Regions from separate parts of the Intrasporangium sp. Soil_C_50 genome, predicted to be linked through region 1. Evidence: predicted binding sites of a transcription regulator. Region 1 holds the regulator's gene; the other holds the start of a gene.
What was found. The regulator HspR, encoded in region 1, represses chaperone genes until heat shock. The targets are predictions, from matches to a motif close to AAGTTGAGTCNNNNNGACTCAACTT.

Region 1 (10,552 bases):
GGCGGCCGTCGTCGAGCACCTGCAGCAGGATGTCGAAGGTCTCGGGGTGGGCCTTCTCGACCTCGTCGAGCAGGACGACGGAGTACGGCCTGCGCCGCACGGCCTCGGTGAGCTGGCCGCCCTCCTCGTAGCCGACGTAGCCGGGCGGCGCGCCGATGAGGCGGGCCACCGCGTGCCGTTCGGAGTACTCCGACATGTCGATGCGCACCATGGCGCGCTCGTCGTCGAAGAGGAAGTCGGCGAGGCTCTTGGCCAGCTCGGTCTTGCCGACCCCGGTGGGGCCGAGGAAGAGGAAGCTGCCGGTCGGCCGGTCGGGGTCGGAGACGCCGGCGCGGGTGCGACGGACGGCATCGGACACGGCGCGCACGGCCTCGGCCTGCCCGATGAGGCGGGCGCCGATGTGCTGTTCCATGTGCAGGAGCTTCTCCGACTCGCCCTCGAGGAGGCGCCCGGCGGGGATGCCGGTCCACGCGGAGATGACGTCGGCGATGTCGTCGGCGCCGACCTCCTCCTTGACCATCGGCGCCTCGTCGGAGGTCGAGGCCGACTCCTCGCGCTCCTGGGCCTCGGCGAGCTGCTTCTCCAGGGTCGGGATGTCGCCGTAGAGGATCTTCGACGCGGCGCCGAGGTCGCCCTCGCGCTGGAGTCTGTCGGCCTGGGTGCGCAGGTCCTCGACTCGGGCCTTGAGGTCGCCGACGGCGTTGAGGCCCGACTTCTCGGCCTCCCACCGGGCGTTGAGCGCGGCGAGCTCCTCGGTGCGGTCGGCGAGGTCCTGACGCAACCGCTCGAGGCGGTCGCGCGACGCGGCGTCGGTCTCCTGCTCGAGCGCGAACTCCTCCATCTTCAGCCGGTCGACGGCACGGCGCAGCTCGTCGATCTCGACGGGGCTGGAGTCGATCTCCATGCGCAGCCGCGAGGCGGCCTCGTCGATGAGGTCGATCGCCTTGTCGGGCAGCTGGCGACCGCTGATGTAGCGGTCGGAGAGGCTCGCCGCCGCCACCAGGGCTGAGTCGGCGATGGTCACCTTGTGGTGCGCCTCGTAGCGCTCCTTGAGGCCGCGGAGGATGGCGATGGTGTCCTCGACCGACGGCTCGCCGACGAAGACCTGCTGGAAGCGTCGCTCGAGCGCGGCGTCCTTCTCGATGTGCTGGCGGTACTCGTCGAGCGTCGTCGCGCCGACGAGGCGCAGCTCGCCGCGGGCCAGCATCGGTTTGAGCATGTTGCCGGCGTCCATGGCGCCCTCACCGCCGGCGCCCGCCCCGACGACGGTGTGGATCTCGTCGATGAAGGTGACGATCTGGCCGTCGCTGCCCTGGATCTCCTCGAGGACGGCCTTGAGCCGCTCCTCGAACTCGCCGCGGTACTTCGCGCCGGCGAGCATCGCGCCGAGGTCGAGGCTGTAGAGGGTCTTGTCGCGCAGGCTCTCGGGCACGTCGCCCTCGACGATGCGCTGGGCGAGGCCCTCGACGACGGCGGTCTTGCCGACGCCGGGCTCGCCGATGAGGACGGGGTTGTTCTTCGTGCGGCGGCTCAGCACCTGCACGACGCGGCGGATCTCGGCGTCACGACCGATGACGGGGTCGAGCCTGCCCTCGCGGGCGCGGGCCGTGAGGTCGGTGCCGTACTTCGCGAGCGCCTCGAAGGTGCCCTCGGGGTTGTCGGAGGTGACCGGTCGGCCGCCGCGCAGCTCGGGGATGGCCTTCTCGACGGCGTCGGCGTCGAGGCCGAACTGGCCGGTGCGGGCGAGCGCGAGGAGCAGGTGGTCGGTGGACACGAACGTGTCGCCCATCGCGGTCATGTACTGCTGGGCCTGCTGGATGACGCGGGCCGCGGTCGGCGACAGCTGGGGCTGCTGGGTGCCGCCGGTGACCTGCGGCAGGGCCGCCATGGCCTTCTCGGCGGCAGTCGTGGCGGCGACCACCGACGAGCCCCCGGCCGTGAGGAGCGCGGGGGTCGTGGTGCCGGACTGGGCTGCCAACGCGAGCAGCAGGTGTGCCGGCTCGATGTTCGGGTGGTGCTTGCCGGTCGCGGTGGTCGCGGCCTGGGCGAAGGCCTCCTGAGCCTTGTTGGTCAGCTGAAGGTCCATGCGTTCTCCTGTGACGTGCGGGGATGAAGCGGTCGGTTCACTGGGGACAACTGCGACACAGTTGAGTGTATTCCGCTCAACTTCGTGCGCGCGTGGACCAGCCGGACGACACTCAGGTCTCCGCCTGCCGCCTCCGACCCTACGCTCGGGGCATGGACCGCGGGACCCTTGCCGACGAGCTGCGCCGAGCGCGCTTCCGAACCACCCAGATGCGACCCGGCTACGACGAACGCGAGGTCGACGAGTTCCTCGAGCGGGTCGTGGCTCGGCTGCACTCCGACGAGCCCGCGGGTGCCGTGGCGGCGTCGGTCGACGGGGCCCGTTTCACGACGACGTCGTTCCGCCGCGGCTACGACATGGTCGACGTCGACGACGCCCTGCAGCACGTCGTCGAGACGCTCGGCACGCCCGGAGCGGGACCCGTCAGAAGCACGCCGGCGGCGGACGCGTGGGACGGCGCCGACGCGTCGCCTGCATCGGTCGACCTCCCGTCGGCGATCGTCGAGCCGAAACCGGGACTGCTCGGGCGCCTGACCCGCGCCGTCCGCGGCGACTGAGGCGCTTTTCGGCTGCCTCCTCAAGCACCCGGGTCCGGGTCGTACCAGCCGTCGTGGGCCTCCGCGAGCTCGGTGAGCCGCTCGGCCCAGGCCGGGTCGTCGGGCGTGCGCACGTGGACCGCCCACTCGTGGTCCTCGGAGTCGTCCTCACCGGCCAGCGCCTCGCGCACGACGCGGACGTGCGGCAGTCCCTCGGCCGCGAGCTGATCGGCGACCTCCTCCGCGACGTCGCGCTCGGGCAGCACGAGGAGGTGCTCGAGCTCGTCGAGCTCGTCGAGCTCGTCGGGCGCATCGGCCGCGTCGGGGTCCACGTGCTCCACGGCGCGAGTGTACGGAGGGCCAGGCGCCGGGCGTCAGGCGTCGACGGGGTCGAGGCCCGTCTCGACGACGCGCTGGGCCAGCTCGCGCAGCTTGATGTTGCGGTTGAGCGAGGACTGGCGCAGCATCTCGAAGCCCTGGACCGAGGTGATCCGGTGCCGCTCGATGAGCACGCCGACGGCGTGGCCGATGAGGCGGTGGCTCTCGATGGCCTGGCGCAGCTGGGCCTCCTTGCTGTCGCGGTCCTGCCGCGCCGCGACCCGGTCGACGGCCTGGGCCAGCAGCTGGGCGATGAGGTCGCCGGCGATCCGCTCGTCGGCCGAGACCGCGCGCGGTGCCCGGAACCGCACCCAGACCCGCACCGGCGAGTCGGGCCCGGCCGGCTCGAAGAGGATCCCCGGCGCCGCCTCGTCGCGCGCGTCCTGCCCGCCCGGCAGCTCACCGGTCGTGAGCACGGCGCGGGTGAGCGGGTGCAGCTCGGCGGCGGGCGTCGGGCCGTGCGGCTTGAAGTAGAGCCGCTCGGCGGCGGAGCGCCCGGGCAGCTGGAGCGTCGCGATGCCGTCGAAGAGGATGCTGAAGCCCGTGACGACCGCGGACACGACCGTCTCGAGGTCCTCCGCCGAGCGCAGCTCGGAGACGAGCGCGGCAGCGCGGGCGCGGCGCTGCTCGGCCTCGTGCTGCAGGGTCGTGTCGCGCACGACGCTGACGACGAGGGCCGGGTGCATGCCGCTGGCCGGGATGACCGACGAGGTGATCGACACCTGCGCGCGGCTGCCGTCGCTGCGGGCGATCGCCAGCGACTCCTCGACCGTGCCGCTCGAGGCGAGGATGCGCTCGACGCGGCCAGCGGCCGTCGTGGCGCCCTCGACGGTCCACGGGTGGGGCAGCTCGATGGGGCCGTCCTCGAGGCTCCAACCGTAGGTGCGGGTGAAGGCCTCGTTGAGCGAGACGACCCGTCCGCCGGGCTCGAACACGGCCAGCGGCTCGTGCAGCGAGGCGACGACGGCGCGGCGCCACGCGGCGTCGCGGGCGCGCTCGCGGGAACGGGCGAGGTTGGCGGACAGGCGAGCCCGCAGGTGACGCATCTCGAAGGGCTTGGCGACGTAGTCGTCGGCGCCGCGGACGAGGCCGGTGACGCTCGCCTCGTCGCCGGCCCGCGCGGTCAGCATGACCACGGGGAGGTCGGCGAGCACGTCGTCGTCGCGCAGCGCCTGCAGCAGGCCGAGGCCGTCGAGCCGCGGCATCATGACGTCGGCGAGGACGAGGTCGGGCCGGCGTGACCGCGCCGCCTTCAGGGCCTCGACGCCGTCGCGGGCGGTGACGACCTCGTACCGGTCGGCCAGGGCCTCCGCGAGGTAGGCGCGCATGTCGCCGTTGTCCTCGGCGAGCAGCAGCAGGGGACGCTCGTCGGGCTGCACCTCGACGCCGTTGACCGGCGCGAGACCGGGCTCGGCCGGCAGGGCGGCGACGATGGCGTCGTCGAGGGGCGCGTCGGCCCCGGCGTCCCAGCCCTGGGCCTCGACGAGGAAGGACTCGACGGCGCGCGGCGTGATCGACGGGCTCGCCGGCTCGACGCCCTCCGGGGGCCGACCCCACGGGAGGCGGACGCCGAACGTGCTGCCCATGCCCTCGACCGAGTCGACCCAGGCGTGGCCGCCCTGCAGCTCGGCGAGCTGGCGCACGAGGAAGAGGCCGATGCCGGCGCCCTCCCGCGAGCGCGCGCCGTCGGTGCGCGGCAGCTGCCGGAACCGCTCGAAGACCGACGCGAGGTCGGCCGCCGGGATGCCGATCCCGGAGTCGGTGACGAGCACCTCGAAGCCGTCCTCCAGCGCGTGGAGGGTCACCTCGACCCCGCCCGTGGGCGTGTACTTCAGGGCGTTGGACAGCAGGTTGAGCACGATCCGCTCGACCATGTCGCGGTCGACCCAGGCGGGACGGCCGAGGTCGGGCACGTCGGTGGCGAAGGTGAGCCCGACGCGGTGCACGGCGGGGCGGAAGCTGGCAGCGAGGCCGCGCACGAGCTCGGCGACGTCGGTCTCGACGACGTGCGGCTCGACCCGGCCGGCGTCGATGCGGGTGATGTCGAGCAGCTGGTCGACGAGGACCCGCAGCCGCTCGGCGTTGCGGCCGACGAGCTCGAGGTGGCGCCGGACGGCCGGCTCGAGGTCGGGCTCGTCGAGGGCGTCCTCGACGGGACCGGCGATGAGCGTCAGCGGGGTGCGCAGCTCGTGGCTGATGTTGGTGAAGAAGGCGCTCTTGGCGGCGTCGAGCTCGGCGAGGGCCTCGGCCCGTTGCCGCTCGTCGTCGAGGCGGCGCACCCCGGCGAAGGCGGCGGCGACGTGCGACGCGCACAGCTCGACGTAGGCCTGCAGCTGCTCGTCCCACGGGCGCCGCAGGTTGGCGGTGAAGACGAGCGAGGCGCTCGCCTCGTCGCGGCCGGGCTCGACGACCGGCACGACGTGCACGTGGCCGGCGGGAGCGCCCGGCGCGTCGACCGCGTCCGCCGCTTCGACGGGGTCCACCACGAGGTCGACGGACGCGTGGTCGTTGACGTTCTCGCGCACGATCCCGAGCGCCAGCCGCTCGACGTCCTCGATCGTGGCGGCGCCGCCGAGGGCCGCGCCGAGCCGCGACACGATCGAGGCGCGCCGCTCGGCCAGCACCTTGCTCGTCGTCTCGGTCGAGATGTCGAGGATCCCGGCGACCTCCCCCTCGGAACCGCTGACGACGCTGTAGGACCACGTGAAGTAGGCCTCTTCGAGGAAGCCGTTGCGATCGACGACGAGCAGCTGGTCCTCGTCCCACGACGGCTCGCGCGTCGTCGTCACCTCGGTGAACCGCGGCTCGATGACGTCCCACACCTCGGGCCACACGTCGCGCACCGGCAGGCCGAGAGCCGCCGGGTGCTTCTCGTCGCCGAGCAGGACCCGGTAGGCGTCGTTGTAGAGCATGAGCAGCTCGGGACCCCAGCACACGAGGATGGGGAACCGCTGCGCCAGCGCCGCGTTGACCACGCTGACGAGCTCGGCCGGCCACGTGTCCACGGGGCCGAGCGCGGTGGCCGCCCAGTCGACGGTTGCGAAGAGACGCCCGAGATCGGTCTCGGGCAGCACGAGCCTCGGCATCTGCTCCCACGTCTCGCCGGCTCCGGCAGGGTCGGGAACACCGTACGACGTCGTCGGGTCGAGCGGGTGGGTCAAGAGAAGATCCTCCACCTGGGCATGGCACAGCCAGTGCCCGCGTGGCTGGAGGCCCGGCAATCCTTGCACCTCACCCCGGGCTTGCCAAACGGGCGCGGACGCGCCGCTGGCCCTGTCGCGTCAGTGCTGAGGACGCCAGACGACGAGCGCCTGCGAGGCGGCGGTGCGCGGCGGGCGCTGCCCGGGACGCATCGGGACGGCCTCGCCGCGCGGGCCGACCGCGAAGAACCGCGTGCTCGCGTGCAGGGCCGCCCGGGTGCGCTCGAGGTCGGCCGCGAGCTCCTCGACCCTGGACTGCAGCGCGGTCACGTGGTTCTCGAGGTCGAGGATGCGCTGGATGCCGACGAGCGAGACGCCCTCGTGCGAGAGGCGCTGCACCTCGCGGAGCAGCTCGACGTCGCGGGTGCTGTAGCGACGCCCACCGCCCCGGGTCCGCGACGGCGTCACGAGCCCGAGGCGGTCGTACTGGCGCAGCGTCTGCGCGTGCATCCCGGCCAGCTCGGCCGCGACGGAGATGACGAAGACGGGCGCGTCGTCGTCGTGCCCTGCGGGGCGTGCGCTCCTGCGTGCCATGCTCACCGCTCCTTCCTCGTCGTGCCCTCGGGTGGGCCGTCCGGCGTCAGGCCCGGGCCCGGCGGAAGAGGTCGGCGCGGGGGTCCTGGCCGTCCTCGGCCGCAGCCATCGTCTCGATCGCGGCGCGGGCCTCGTCGGTGAGCCGCTGCGGCACGACGACCTGCACCTTGGCCAGGAGGTCGCCGGTGTGCTCGCCGCGGTGGACGCCGCGGCCCTTGACGCGCAGGACGCGCCCGCTCGGGGTGCCGGCCGCGATGCGCACCTTGACCTGCCCGCCGTCGAGGGTCGGCACCGGGACGGTGGCCCCGAGCGCGGCCTCGGCGAAGGTGACGGGGAGGTCGACGGTGAGGTTGTCGCCGTCGCGCCCGAAGACCGGGTGCTTCTCGACGGTCACCGTGAGGATGAGGTCGCCGGCGGGACCGCCGGCCTCGCCCTGACGGCCCTTGCCGCGGAGGCGGATCTTCTGGCCGTCCTTGACACCGGCGGGGATCCGCGCGTTGAGCCGGCCGAGGTCGGGCGAGCTGAGCGTCACCGTGGAGCCCTCGACGGCGTCGCGGAAGCCGATGCTCGTCGAGGCCTGCACGTCGGCGCCGGGTCGCGGGCCGGCCGGCGCGCCATAGCCGCCGTACTGCTGGCCGAAGCCGCCCGCACCACCCGGGGCGCCGCCGCCGAACATCTGCCCGAGGATGTCCTCGAGGTTCGGCTGGCCGGCACCGGCACCACCCCCGCCGAAGCGGACGCGGGTGCCGCCGGGACCAGCCGCCCCGCCGAAGGCGGAGAAGATGTCCTCGAACCCGGCGCCCCCGCCGCCGGGGCCGCCCGCGGTGAAGCGGGCGCCCCCGTGCGACATGGCGCGGATCGCGTCGTACTCGCGGCGCTGCTCGGGGTCGGACAGGACCGCGTAGGCCTCGCCGATCTCCTTGAAGCGCTCCTCGGCCCTGGTGTCGCCGACGTTGTGGTCGGGGTGCAGGTCGCGGGCGAGCTTGCGGTAGGCCTTCTTGATCGCGGCAGCGTCGGCATCCTGGGCGACGCCGAGGGTCGCGTAGAAGTCCTTCTCGAACCAGTCCTGGCTAGCCATGGCGCACCTGCCTCTCCTGCTGCGGCCGCACGCGATCCGCTGCGGTCCTCACATCATCATCGATGCCGGCCGACGCGTGGGGCGTCGGCGCGGCGTGGCGCTCACGCGGGGTCGGCAACCGACACCCGGGCGGCGCGGACGAGCCGGTCACCGATGCGGTAGCCCGGCTGGAGCACCTGGACGACGGTCGTGCCCGTGGCACCCTCGGGCAGCTCGGCCTCGACGTGCATGAGGGCCTCGTGCACGTTGGGGTCGAACTCCTCGCCCGCCTCGCCGAGGCGCTCGACGCCGAAACGGCCGAGCGTCGCCTCGAGCTTGTCGGCGATGGCCGCGAAGGGTCCGCCGGCGAGGTCGCCGGCCTGACGGGCCATGTGGATGTCGTCGAGCACCGGCAGCAGCGACTCGACGACGCTGCCCACCGCGGTGTGGCGGATGACCTCGCGGTCGCGGTCGACGCGCTTCTTGTAGTTGACGTACTCGGCCTGCAGACGCTGGAGGTCGGCGAGGTAGGACGCCGCGAGCGCGTCCTCCTGCGCGAGGGCCTCCCGCTCGGTGGCGGACTCCGAGCCGTGGTCGTACTCGTCGTCGCCACCGGGCTCGGACGAGGCGCCGGGGCCACCCTCGTAGTACGTGTGGTGGCCCCGGGCGCCCGCGCCGGGGGTGCCGGCGGACTCGCCGCCGGCACCCTGCGCGTCCGTCACCTCGGGCCCGCCGGCGCCGGGCTGGGCGCCCTCGGCCTGTGGGTTCGGGGCGGACTCGGTCACTTGGCGTCCTTGGCCTCGTCCTCGTCGACGACCTCGGCGTCGACGACGTCGTCGTCGGACGCGTCCGCGCCGGCCGAACCCGAGTGGGCCCCGTCGGGACCCGTGCCGTCGGCGCCCGGGGCGCCGGCGGAGGCGGCGCTCGCCTGCTCCGAGGCGTAGACCGCCTGGCCCATGGCCTGCGACTTGGTGTTGAGGTCCTCGATCTTGGCCTTGACGTCCTCGGCCGTGGCCTCGGAGCCCTCGGCGATCGCGGCCTTGAGGTCGGCGAGCGACTCCTCGACCGGCGTCTTGACGTCGGCCGGGATCTTGTCGCCGGACTCCTTGAGGAAGTTCTCGGTCGAGAAGACGAGCTGCTCGGCCTGGTTGCGCACCTCGGCCTGCTCGCGACGCTTGTGGTCCTCCTCGGCGTGCGCCTCGGCGTCCTTGACCATCCGGTCGATCTCCTCCTTGGACAGGGCCGAGCCGCCGGTGATCGTCATCTTCTGCTCCTTGCCGGTGCCCTGGTCCTTGGCACTGACGTTGACGATGCCGTTGGCGTCGATGTCGAAGGTGACCTCGATCTTCGGCACGCCGCGGGGGGCCGGCGCGATGCCGGTCAGCTCGAAGGTGCCGAGCGACTTGTTGTGCTGGGCGATCTCGCGCTCACCCTGGAAGACCTGGATGAGGACCGAGGGCTGGTTGTCGTCGGCGGTGCTGAAGATCTCCGAGCGCTTCGTCGGGATCGCGGTGTTGCGCTCGATGAGCTTGGTGAACAGGCCACCCTTGGTCTCGATGCCGAGGCTCAGCGGCGTGACGTCGATGAGCAGGACGTCCTTGCGCTCGCCCTTGAGGACGCCGGCCTGCAGGCTCGCGCCCATGGCGACGACCTCGTCGGGGTTGACGCCCTTGTTGGGCTCCTTGCCGCCGGTCATCTCCTTGACGAGGGCCGCGACCGCGGGCATGCGGGTCGAGCCGCCGACGAGGACGACGTGGTCGATGTCGGACACCTTGATGCCGGCGTCCTCGATGACCTTGTGGAACGGGGCCTTGGTGCGGTCGAGCAGCGCCTTGGTCATCTGCTCGAACTGCGCGCGGGTGACGTTCTCGTCGAGGTGGATCGGGCCCTCGGGCGTCATCGAGATGTACTGCGCCGAGATGTTGGTGCTCGTCGCGGTGGAGAGCTCCTTCTTGGCGCGCTCGGCCTCGTCGCGGAGGCGCTGCATCGCGATCTTGTCCTTGGACAGGTCCTGGCCCGTCTTGTTCTTCACCTGGGTGATGAGGTGCTGGACGATGACGTCGTCCCAGTCGTCGCCACCGAGGTGGTTGTCGCCGTTGGTGGCGCGCACCTGGATCGTGGCGAAGCCGTCCTCGGCGTCCTTGCCGACCTCGAGGAGGGACACGTCGAACGTGCCGCCACCGAGGTCGAAGACGAGGATGAGCTCGTCCTCCTTGCCCTTGTCGAGGCCGTAGGCGAGCGCGGCCGCGGTGGGCTCGTTGACGATGCGCAGGACGTTGAGGCCCGCGATCTCACCGGCCTCCTTGGTGGCCTGGCGCTCGGCGTCGTCGAAGTACGCGGGCACGGTGATGACGGCGTCGGTCACGGTCTCGCCGAGGTAGGACTCGGCGTCGCGCTTGAGCTTCTGGAGGATGCGGGCGCTGATCTCCTGCGCCGTGTAGGTCTTGCCGTCGATCTCGGGCGAGCGCCAGTCGGTGCCCATGTGGCGCTTGACGGAACGGATCGTCCGGTCGACGTTCGTGACGGCCTGGCGCTTGGCGACCTCGCCGACGAGCACCTCACCGTTCTTGCTGAAGGCGACGACCGACGGGGTCGTGCGACCGCCCTCGGCGTTCGCGATGATCGTCGGCTCGCCGCCCTCGAGGACGGAGACGGCCGAGTTGGTGGTGCCGAGGTCGATTCCGACCGCACGTGCCATGGTGACTCCTTGATGCTCTGGTGATGCTCTGGTCCGGTTGACAGGTCCTCGCTCAATCTGCGC
Region 2 (10,552 bases), on a different contig from region 1:
TGCGGCGTCAGGGAGGTGGACGACAGAGCCATGGGTCCAGCCTGCGCCTGGGACATTGATCGTGTCCAACGACGAATGCTGGTCACACTCATCGACAGATTCGATGGATGATGGGCAGATGGAGACGCGTCATCTCGAGTTCTTCGTCGCCGTGGCCGACGAGCTGAGCTTCACCCGCGCCGCAGAGCGCGTCCAGGCCGTGCAGTCGACGGTGTCGGCCGGGATCCGCGCCCTCGAGCGCGAGGTGGGCTCGGCCCTCTTCGACCGGTCGACGCGCCACGTGTCGTTGACGCCCGCCGGCCGGGCGCTGCTGGCGCAGGCCCGGACGGCGGTGGCCGCCGTCGAGGAGATGCGCACGGTGGGTGCGCGCTCACGCGGCCAGGTGCGCGGAGCGCTGCGGATCGGCATGATCACCAACCTCGAGTCCCTCGGGCTTCCGGCCGTCGTCGGTGAGTTCCACCGCACCTACCCCGACGTGGAGCTGTCGCTGCGGACGTCGCCCCGTGGGTCGACCGGCCTGCTCGACGACGTGCGGCGCGGGCGGGCCGATGTCGCGTTCTGCGGTCTGGCGGTCGCCGAGCTCGTCGGGGTGCACGTCCGGGTGCTGCGTCGCCAACCGTTCGTCGCGCTGCTGCCACCCGGTCACCCCCTCGAAGGGGCGGACCGGGTGTCGGTCCGGGGCCTGCTGGGCGACGACTTCGTCGAGATGCCGAAGGGATTCGGCAACCGGCGCATCGTCGACGACTGGCTCGCGGAGCAGGCCCTGGCCCGCCGGGTCACCATGGAGGTGCCCGACCTGACCACGGTGCCCGACTACGTCTCGGCGGGTCTCGGCGTCGCCGTCGTGCCGGCACAGGCCGCACAGCCCACGCCGTCTGCGCACCCCGGCACTGGGCCGACCGTCGTGCCGCTCGTCGAGCCGCTCGTGTGGGAGCTGAGCGTCATCGCGCGCGAGCAGGGCCGGTCCCCGGCCGTCGACGCCCTGCTCGAGCACCTCGGGAGACGGTTGCCGGGAGGCGAGGTCTCCTGAGGCTCAGAGGGTTCGGAGCATCCGTGTGTTGCCGAGGGTGTTCGGCTTGACCCGCTCGAGGTCGAGGAACTCGGCGACGCCCTCGTCGTACGAGCGCAGCAGCTCGGCGTAGACGGCGTGCGACACGGCCTGGCCCTCGATGGCGGCGAACCCGTGCCGCTCGAAGAAGTGCGTCTCGAACGTGAGGCAGAAGAGGCGTCGCACCCCGATGTCGCGGGCCACCTCGACGAGCTCCTCGAGGATCCGGCCGCCTAGCCCCGTGCCGAGCTGGTCGTCGGCCACGGCGAGGGTGCGGATCTCGGCGAGGTCCTCCCACATGACGTGCAGCGCCCCGCACCCGACGACGCGACCGTCGACCTCGGCCACCCGGAACTCCTGCACCGACTCGTAGTAGGTGACGGCCTCCTTGCTCACGAGGACGCGTCGCTCGGCGAGGGGAGCGACGAGCGCGCGGATCGCCCGGATGTCGGCGGTCCGCGCCCGCCGCAGCACCGGCGCGTCGCTCACGCGAGGTTCCCGTCGCGGAACTGCGCGAAGAGGCGTCGGGCCTCGGCGCCGAGCACGACGATCGACTGCTGCCCGGCCCACCCGAAGGCGCCCTTGGCGACACCGCGGCCGACCTTTAGCGGGTTGAGCGTGTGCAGGCCCGCGGTGAAGGTGAGGATCTGCTCGGCGTCGAGGTTGCTCCTGCCGACCGTGCTGAAGCTCGTCAGGGCCTTGGGGATGGCGATGGGCCCGGCCAGCTTCGCCTTGATCGCCGCCGCGAGGATGACCTCGCCCTGGTGGCGTGACCGGCCGAAGTCGCCGTCGGGCAGGGTCTTGCGCTCGCGTGCGTAGGCGAGGGCCTCGGCACCGGTCAGTGTCTGGGCGCCGGCCTTGATGACCATGTTCTTGGCGTGCGAGGCGACGACGGTCTTCGGGATGACGATGGGGATGCCGCCCTGCTCGTCGACGACCTTCTTGAAGCCGGAGAACCCGATGACGACGTAGCCCTGCAGGGGAAGGCCGGTGACGCGTCGGACGGTGGCGACCTGCGCGGCGGGGCCGCCGAACACCATGGCGGAGTTGATCTTTCCCTTCCCGCCGGTCGACAGGGGCACCCAGAGGTCGCGCGCCATGCCCATGACGCCGCCACCGCCGGAGCCGTCCTGGCCGATGACCTGGAGCACGTCTGCCCGGGTCCGTTCGAGGGGCTGGCCCTTGCGTGCGTCCGACCCGATGGCAAGCACCCAGCGGGGGCCCTTGGGGCCCAAGGACGGCCGGTCGACGCCGAGGCCGGGCCACCAGCCTCCGACGACCTTCCACGTGGGCCCGACGGCGAGTGTGACATCGTCGCCGGCCGTGACCACGGCGACCGGGGTGCCCATCCACGACCCGACGGACGCCGTGGCCCCCGCGGGCAGTGCAGCGGGCTTGCGCGCGGCGAGATCGGACTTCGCGCTGGGGCTCGCGGCGGCGCCGAGGTCGCCTCCGGCGTAGACCCGCTTGACGAGCGCCGCCAGCGGGGCCGGCGCGCCGGCGATGCCGTCGCCCGGGGTGGGGGTCGCGGAGGAGGTGCCGCTCGAGCCGGTGCCGGTGGCCGCGTTCGAGACCGACCCGGACGCGGGGGAGCCGGTCGGCGAGGAGGTGCACGACGCCAGCAGGGCCACGCTCGCGGCGGCCACGACGGCGACGCGCGTGCCGGTGCGGCGACGCGTGGCGGGGCGGTGCACGGAAGTCACCGCCCCACCGTAGACGACCGGTTCACGCGACGCGGGAGGCCGTCCGAACGAGGGAACGAGAGGCCAGGACCGAGGCCAGCACGACCGCCCCGGCGAGCGCCGACGTCACGACGAACCGTACGACGAGCGCCGTGTCGAGGTGGCTGGAGAAGGGCAGCATCAGGACGAGGACGAACCCCGCCGACAGGCCGATCGTCACCGCGAGCGGCAGCGCCACCTCCAGGGCGCGCGCCCGGTGCAGGGCCGACTGCCCCGTGCCGGCCAGGGCCAGCGCGCGGTACTGGTCGCGCTGGTCGAGCACCCGCGCGGCCTGGACGACGCCGGTCGAGGTGGCTCCGACGACGGTGATGATCGCCAGGGTGACGAAGGCGCCGGTGCCGAGGTCGGCCGCGAGGTACTGCTCGAGACCGGGCGCCGGGTCGTCGACCACGGTGAGGCTCGTGAACCCGGTGACGACGACGGCGAGCCCGAGCGCCCCGACGGCCCGCCACGTGCTCTTCGGGTCGTCGACGATGCGTCGGGCCGCGAGCAGCGTCGTGGCGGTGGGCGCCACCCGGGCGGCGAGGCGCCCGGCGACCATGACGACCCACGGCCCGACCGCGTTGACCGCGAGGATCACCGCGCCGAGCACGAGGACGATGACGACGCGGTCCGGCTCCTTCATGGGCGTGATGACGAGCACCCAGGCGGCGCCGGCGGCAGCCGCGACGAGCAGCCGCAGCAGGCTGAGCCGCTTCGGGCTCGTGCGGGCCGCGACGCCGAGCGGGCTGACGGCCACCCGGGCCAGGCTCGACGCACCCGACAGCACCGCCACGACGACCACGGCGGCCACGACGAGGCCGGTCTTCCACAGCGGCAGCAGCAGCTCGCCGAGGTCGAAGGCGTGGCCCTGGAAGGTCAGCCGTGCCACGAGCGGCAGCACCGCGACGTAGAGGACGACGCCGACCAGTGCGCCGACGAGGGCCTGGGCGGCCGCCTCGGTCAGCGTCATGAGGGTCACCTGCCCGGTCGTGCCACCCGCGAGCCGCAGCGCCGCGAGCCGCTGATCACGCCGGGCGATGGCCAGGCGCGCAGCCACGCCGCCGAGGGTGAGGATGGGGATGACCATGCACGTCGTCGCGATCCACGCGAGTGTGACGTAGAGGTCGCCGATCGTGGCCGCGTCGATCGACAGGCCGCCGGCGTCGGCGCCCGGGGGCGTCGCGTTGCGCGCCTCGAAGGCGGTCAGCCCCGCTACGCAGACGAGCAGCGACGCCGTCGCGACCGCAAAGGACACGATGGCGAGCACGCCGGGCACCCGGTCCTCGCCGGCTCCGGCCCGGCGCAGCCGCCACCACAGCGACAGTGCAGCCCTCATCGGGCCACCCCCGGCGCCGGAACCGCCACGGACGCGTCGGGCGCCGTGCCGGGCGCCGTGCCGGGCGCGACGCCGACTGTGGCTCCCGGTCGGCGCGTCGTCCGCTCGACGACGCGCCCGTCCCGCACCCGCACGACGGTGCCGCACCACGCTGCGACGTTCTCGTCGTGCGTCACGACGACGAGGGCCGCGCCGGTGTGGGCGGCCAGGTCGGTGAGGTGGCGCATCACGTCTGCGCTCGTGTGCTGGTCGAGGGCGCCTGTCGGCTCGTCGGCGAACACGACGCCGGGGCGCGCCACCATGGCCCGGGCGATGGCGACGCGCTGGGCCTGCCCGCCCGACAGCTCGCCGGGGCGTCGCTTCTCGAGGCCGGCGAGCCCGAGCGGCGCGAAGAGCGGCATCGCCTGGCGCGTCGCGGTCCGTCGCGAGACCCCGTCGAGCATGAGCGGCAGGGCCACGTTCTCGACGGCGGGCAGCTCGGGCAGAAGCATCCCCTGCTGGAAGACGAAGCCGAAGTCCTTGCGGCGCAGGGTGGTCCGCTCACGGTCGGACATCCGGGCGACGTCGCGGCCGCGCCACAGCACTTGGCCGCCGGTCGGGCGCAGGATGCCGGCGAGCACGTGCAGCAGCGTCGTCTTGCCCGAGCCCGACGGGCCCATGACGGCGAGGCTCTCGCCGGGTCGCACGGTCAGGTCGACGCCCCCGAGCGCTGGCGGGGTCTGGCCGGGGTTCCGGCCGTAGGTCATGACGAGGTCCGTGGCGACGAGGCCCTCGGTCGCGTTCTGGTTCTGGCTCATGGCCCCAACCCTCGCCGCGCGGGGTGGTCCACGTCGTCGGCCGACGGGACCGACGCGTCCGGCCCGGCTACGACCGGGGTCTGACGAGAGTGAGCTCCGGCGTCCGCCCTCGGTCGAAGGGCGCCGACGCCGTCGGACGCGGGGACGGCGAAGGGGCCGGGGAGACGTGTCCCCGGCCCCTTCGGCCGTGTTGTCCTACCGCGTCAGCGGTTCAGCGCTCGCCGCCGGCCACCCCGTGGTCGGGGTAGACGGTGTCGTCGGGCACCGACGGGCCGGCCGTCACGTTGACACCCAGGGCCTCGTCGAGGGCCGCGCCCTCGGGCAGCGCCGGGAGGTCGTCGGCCGGGCGGTGCGACGCGTCGGGGTGGGCCATGTCGGAGAAGGTGAACGTCTCCTCCTTGCCCTCGCCCTCGGTGTCGACCTTGATGTACTGCCCGGACGTGAACTCGGCGTAGAGGATCTTCTCCGAGAGGGCGTCCTCGATCTCGCGCTGGATGGTGCGACGCAGCGGGCGCGCACCGAGCACGGGGTCGTAGCCCTTCTTGGCGAGCAGGTCCTTGGCCGCCTGCGTGAGCTCGATGCCCATGTCCTTGTCCTTGAGCCGCTTGTCGAGCTTGGCGATCTCGAGGTCGACGATCTGCGTGATCTCGTCCTTGTTGAGGTGCGGGAACACGATGGTGTCGTCGACGCGGTTGAGGAACTCGGGCCGGAAGTGCTGCTTGAGCTCGTCGGTGACCTTCGCCTTCATACGCTCGTAGTCCGAGCGGCTGTCGGGCCCGGCCGAGAAGCCCATGTTGGCCTTGGAGATGTCCCGCGTGCCGAGGTTGGTCGTCATGATGATGACCGTGTTCTTGAAGTCGACCATCCGACCCTGGGAGTCGGTGAGGCGGCCGTCCTCGAGCACCTGGAGCAGCGAGTTGAAGATCTCCGGGTGGGCCTTCTCGACCTCGTCGAAGAGCACGACGGAGAACGGCTTGCGGCGCACCTTCTCGGTGAGCTGGCCGCCCTCCTCGTAGCCGACGTAGCCGGGGGGCGAGCCGAACAGGCGGCTCACCGTGTGCTTCTCGGAGTACTCGGACATGTCGAGCTGGATGAGCGCGTCCTCGCTGCCGAAGAGGAACTCGGCGAGCGTCTTGGCCAGCTCGGTCTTACCGACGCCGGTGGGGCCGGCGAAGATGAACGAGCCACCCGGACGACGCGGGTCCTTCAGACCGGCGCGGGTGCGGCGGATCGCCTGGGACAGCGCCTTGACGGCGTCGTCCATGCCGACGATGCGCTTGTGCAGCTCGTCCTCCATGTGGAGCAGTCGGCTCGACTCCTCCTCGGTCAGCTTGAAGACCGGGATGCCGGTGCTGGCAGCCAGGACCTCGGCGATGAGCTCCTCGTCGACCTCGGCCACGACGTCCATGTCGCCCGACTTCCACTGCGCCTCGCGCTCGGCCTTCTCCTGTCGCAGGCGTTTCTCGTCGTCGCGGACACGGGCCGCGCGCTCGAAGTCCTGGCCGTCGATCGCCGACTCCTTCTCGCGGACCAGCGCGGCGATCTTCTCGTCGAAGTCGCGCAGGTCCGGCGGCGCCGTCATCCGGCGGATGCGCAGTCGTGCGCCCGCCTCGTCGATGAGGTCGATCGCCTTGTCCGGGAGGAAGCGGTCGTTGATGTACCGGTCGGCCATGTTCGCCGCGGCGACGAGCGCGCCGTCGGTGATCGTGACCCGGTGGTGCGCCTCGTAGCGGTCGCGCAGGCCCTTGAGGATCTCGATGGCGTGCGGCAGCGTCGGCTCCTGCACCTGGATCGGCTGGAAGCGCCGCTCGAGGGCCGAGTCCTTCTCGATGTGCTTGCGGTACTCGTCGAGCGTCGTCGCGCCGATCGTCTGCAGCTCGCCGCGGGCCAGCATCGGCTTGAGGATGCTCGCCGCGTCGATGGCGCCCTCGGCAGCACCGGCACCGACGAGCGTGTGGATCTCGTCGATGAAGATGATGATGTCGCCGCGGGTGCGGATCTCCTTGAGGACCTTCTTGAGCCGCTCCTCGAAGTCACCGCGGTAACGGCTGCCGGCCACGAGCGAGCCGAGGTCGAGGGTGTAGAGCTGCTTGTCCTTGAGCGTCTCGGGCACCTCGCCCTTGACGATGTCCTGGGCCAGGCCCTCGACGACGGCGGTCTTGCCGACGCCGGGCTCGCCGATGAGGACGGGGTTGTTCTTGGTGCGGCGGGACAGCACCTGCATGACCCGCTCGATCTCCTTCTCGCGCCCGATGACCGGGTCGAGCTTGCCCTCGCGGGCGGCCTGCGTGAGGTTGCGGCCGAACTGGTCGAGCACGAGCGACCCCGCCGGGGTGCCCTCGCCCTGGGCCTGGCCGACTCCGGCGCCGGCCTTCTCGCTGCCCTGGCCGCCCTGGTAGCCCGACAGGAGCTGGATGACCTGCTGGCGCACCTTGTTCAGCTCGGCGCCGAGCTTGACGAGCACCTGCGCGGCGACGCCCTCGCCCTCACGGATGAGGCCGAGGAGGATGTGCTCGGTGCCGATGTAGCTGTGGCCGAGCTGGAGGGCCTCGCGCAGCGAGTACTCGAGGACCTTCTTGGCGCGGGGCGTGAAGGGAATGTGGCCGGTGGGGGCCTGCTGCCCCTGGCCGATGATCTCCTGGACCTGGGCCCGGACCGCTTCGAGCGAGATGTCGAGCGACTCGAGGGCCTTCGCGGCGACGCCTTCGCCTTCGTGGATCAGACCCAGGAGGATGTGCTCGGTCCCGATGTAGTTGTGGTTGAGCAGGCGCGCTTCCTCCTGCGCGAGGACAACCACCCTCCGGGCCCTGTCGGTGAACCGTTCGAACATGTTCTTCTCCTGACTGATCGAGAGACATCTCGATGCTATCCGTGCCCGCTGTCGACGAGCACAACCCGACCAACGCGGCGGCGTCGGGTCCTGTTCCCCATCCTGAGTCGGTTGCGCTCAGGTTCGGCCTCTGTTCGCCGTGGGCGAAACGCTGTCCACCCCTCGACCCACGCCTCCGGCCGCGCGACCGAGCTGTGCTGGAGGGACAAGTGGCCGGATCGAACCGCCCGAACGCCCCTCTCCGGCCACTTCCCGCGCGTCGATCCGGCCGCTCGACCCGTCCACGTGCGGTCGGCGGGGTTCGTGGCGGCGGGCCCGATGCGTCAGGCGGGTGGGTGACGGCGGGCGAAGCGCCGGTGCAGGTCGTGCACCTCGTCCTCGAGCTGGGGTGCCGGGCCGGCGACGACGGCGTCCGGCACGACGTCGGTGATGGCGAGCGCGCGGACCGGAGAGGGCGGCGCGCCCCACGACGCCCGCCACCGGCCCAGCTGCTCGCTGCTGACGGCGTAGACGATCCGGCCCAGGCCCACCCAGCCGTGCGCGGCCGAGCACATGGCGCAGTGCTCGCCCGAGGTGTAGACCGTGGCCGCGGCGCGCTCCGATCCGGTGAGGCGCGCGCCGGCCCAGCGGGCGATGGCGAGCTCGGGGTGCTGCGTCTCGTCCATCTCGACGACGTGGTTGTGGTCCTCGAAGAGCACCTCGCCGTCCGCGGACACGAGCACCGAGCCGAACGGCTCGTCGCCGCGCTCGAGCGCCAGTCGGGCCAGCTCGACGGCCCGGCGCAGGTGGACGAGGTCGGCCGCGGTGACGCGTGTGGCATCGGTGTCGTCGGGCACGCCCGACGCGTCGGTGCCCGTGGCGTCGGTGCCCGTGGCGTCGGTGCCACTCACGCGACCCTCCCGGTGACGAGCGCGAACGTGACGAAGGCGCCACCGTCGGCCTCGAGCATCTGCTGCACCGGCGAGGTTGCCTGGCCCTTGAGCTCGTTGACCGCCCGCTCCCACAGCAGCCAGTTCGCGCAGCCCTCCGGCTGGGTGCGCGCCGTGACCGACGCGAACGCGCGGCTGAAGTCCCACTGGCTGCGCAGCCACTCGGCGGTGTGCCAGGCAGCGGTCTCGGCGCCGACGACCTTGTCGACGTGGTCGGGGATCTCGCCGAGCTCGCGCACCTCGGTGGTCAGCGCCGGCGTCGCCACGCCGAGCTGGCCGCCCGGGCGCAGGAACTTGGCGACGTAGGGCGGGTAGTGGTCGCCGGTGCCGAAGTACTCCCACGCGTCGATGCTGAGGATCGCGTCGAAGGCGCCGCGGCCGAAGGGCAGCTGGTGGGCGTCGACCCGCACCGGCAGGACGCGGTCGGCCACGCCCTCCTTGTCGAACACGGCGGCGGCCTCGCTCGGGTCGACCCAGAGGTCGGCCGCCACGACCTGCACGCCGTACTCCTTGGCCAGGAACACCGACGTCGCGCCGAGGCCGGACCCCAGGTCGAGCACGCGCATGCCCGGGCGCAGGTCGAGGTCTGCCGCGAGGTCCTCGAGCAGCCACAGCGGGTGGGGGCCCATGTCGAGGTCGACGAGCCACATGGCGTCGTACTTCGCGGACTTGGGAAAGGCGTCCTTCGTGAGGTGGTCCAGCGCAGGCATGCCCTGATCCTCCCTGTCACGGGTCCCGGCGTCGACCGAGATCCACTGTGCGAGCTGGCGACGCGGCTCAGGAGAGGCGCGCGAGGTCGTCGGGCGTCAGTGCCGCGACCGACGTCCGCCCCGTGAGCGCCAGCTGGAGGTCGAGCTCGGCCCGCAGGTTGCGGAGCACCTCGGCGACGCCGGTCGCACCGCCCAGCGCCAGCCCGTACACGTGGGGCCGACCGACGCCGACCGCACTGGCTCCCAGTGCGAGGGCGACGAAGGCGTCTGCGCCGCAACGGATCCCGCTGTCGAACACGATCGGCATCGCGGACCCGGCGCCGCGGACCACGTCAACGACCCCGGGCAGCGCGTCGAGCGCCGCTACCGACCGGTCGACCTGCCGCCCGCCGTGGTTCGACACCCAGAGCCCGTCGACGCCCTCGTCGACCGCGCGCAACGCGTCCTCGGGGTGCAGCACGCCCTTGAGCACGACGGGCATCGTCGTCAGGGCGCGCAGGCGCGGTAGGTCCTCCCACGTCAGCGACGGCCGGCTGAAGACGTCGAGGAACACCTCGACCGCGGCCCGCGGCTCGGCCGAGGTGAGGTTGCGACGCGTGTCGCCCGGGTGGTTGCGGCTCATCGACAGCAGCGTCGACACCGCCGCCGGGGTGGGGCGCGGACGCTCTTGTGCCCCAGCGGATTCCGCGGCCGCGACGCGCTCCGCCACCAGCCGGCGGAAGACGGGGTCGGACGTGTACTGAGCGATGCCCTCGCCGCGCGCGAACGGCAGGTGCCCCAGGTCGAGGTCGCGCGGGCGCCAGCCGAGGTAGGCGGTGTCGAGGGTGACGACGAGCGCCTCGCTGCCGCAGGCCTCGGCGCGCGACACGAGGCTTTCGACGAGGTCGTCGTCGCTGCTCCAGTACAGCTGGTACCAGTGGCCGGACCTTCCGAGCTCGCGCGCGACGTCCTCCATCGGCACCGACGCCTGGGTGCTCAGGACCGGCGTCACGTGCTGCTCCCGTGCGCCCCGGGCAACCGCGAGGTCGGCGTCGGCGTGCGCCATCGACAGCACGCCGATGGGGGAGACGAGGAAGGGTGAGGCGTGGCGGCGTCCGAACAGCTCGACCGACTGGTCGCGCTCCCGGGTGTCGACGAGCATGCGGGGCACCACCTGCCAGCGGTCGAAGGCCTCGCGG

Region 2: AC3A5R_RS12590 (ATP-dependent Clp protease ATP-binding subunit) is a predicted target of HspR. The motif match lies at 7,835-7,859, and genes of this name have one in related genera.

The regions. Positions count from the first base shown of each region.
Region 1 covers NZ_JBDGKB010000005.1:27,099-37,650, forward strand. Annotated here, with positions in the region: gene clpB (ATP-dependent chaperone ClpB) at 1-2,086, opposite strand, end outside; gene AC3A5R_RS13250 (DivIVA domain-containing protein) at 2,239-2,643, shown strand; gene AC3A5R_RS13255 (ribonuclease E inhibitor RraB) at 2,664-2,963, opposite strand; gene AC3A5R_RS13260 (ATP-binding protein) at 2,997-6,161, opposite strand; gene AC3A5R_RS13265 (heat shock protein transcriptional repressor HspR) at 6,282-6,734, opposite strand; gene AC3A5R_RS13270 (DnaJ C-terminal domain-containing protein) at 6,781-7,812, opposite strand; gene AC3A5R_RS13275 (nucleotide exchange factor GrpE) at 7,914-8,576, opposite strand; gene dnaK (molecular chaperone DnaK) at 8,573-10,489, opposite strand.
Region 2 covers NZ_JBDGKB010000004.1:230,097-240,648, reverse strand. Annotated here, with positions in the region: gene AC3A5R_RS12620 (MFS transporter) at 1-32, opposite strand, end outside; gene AC3A5R_RS12615 (LysR family transcriptional regulator) at 119-1,030, shown strand; gene AC3A5R_RS12610 (amino-acid N-acetyltransferase) at 1,034-1,537, opposite strand; gene AC3A5R_RS12605 (LCP family protein) at 1,534-2,751, opposite strand; gene AC3A5R_RS12600 (FtsX-like permease family protein) at 2,774-4,108, opposite strand; gene AC3A5R_RS12595 (ABC transporter ATP-binding protein) at 4,105-4,905, opposite strand; gene AC3A5R_RS12590 (ATP-dependent Clp protease ATP-binding subunit) at 5,117-7,735, opposite strand; gene AC3A5R_RS12585 (nucleoside deaminase) at 8,059-8,571, opposite strand; gene AC3A5R_RS12580 (SAM-dependent methyltransferase) at 8,622-9,374, opposite strand; gene AC3A5R_RS12575 (alpha-hydroxy-acid oxidizing protein) at 9,442-10,552, opposite strand, start outside.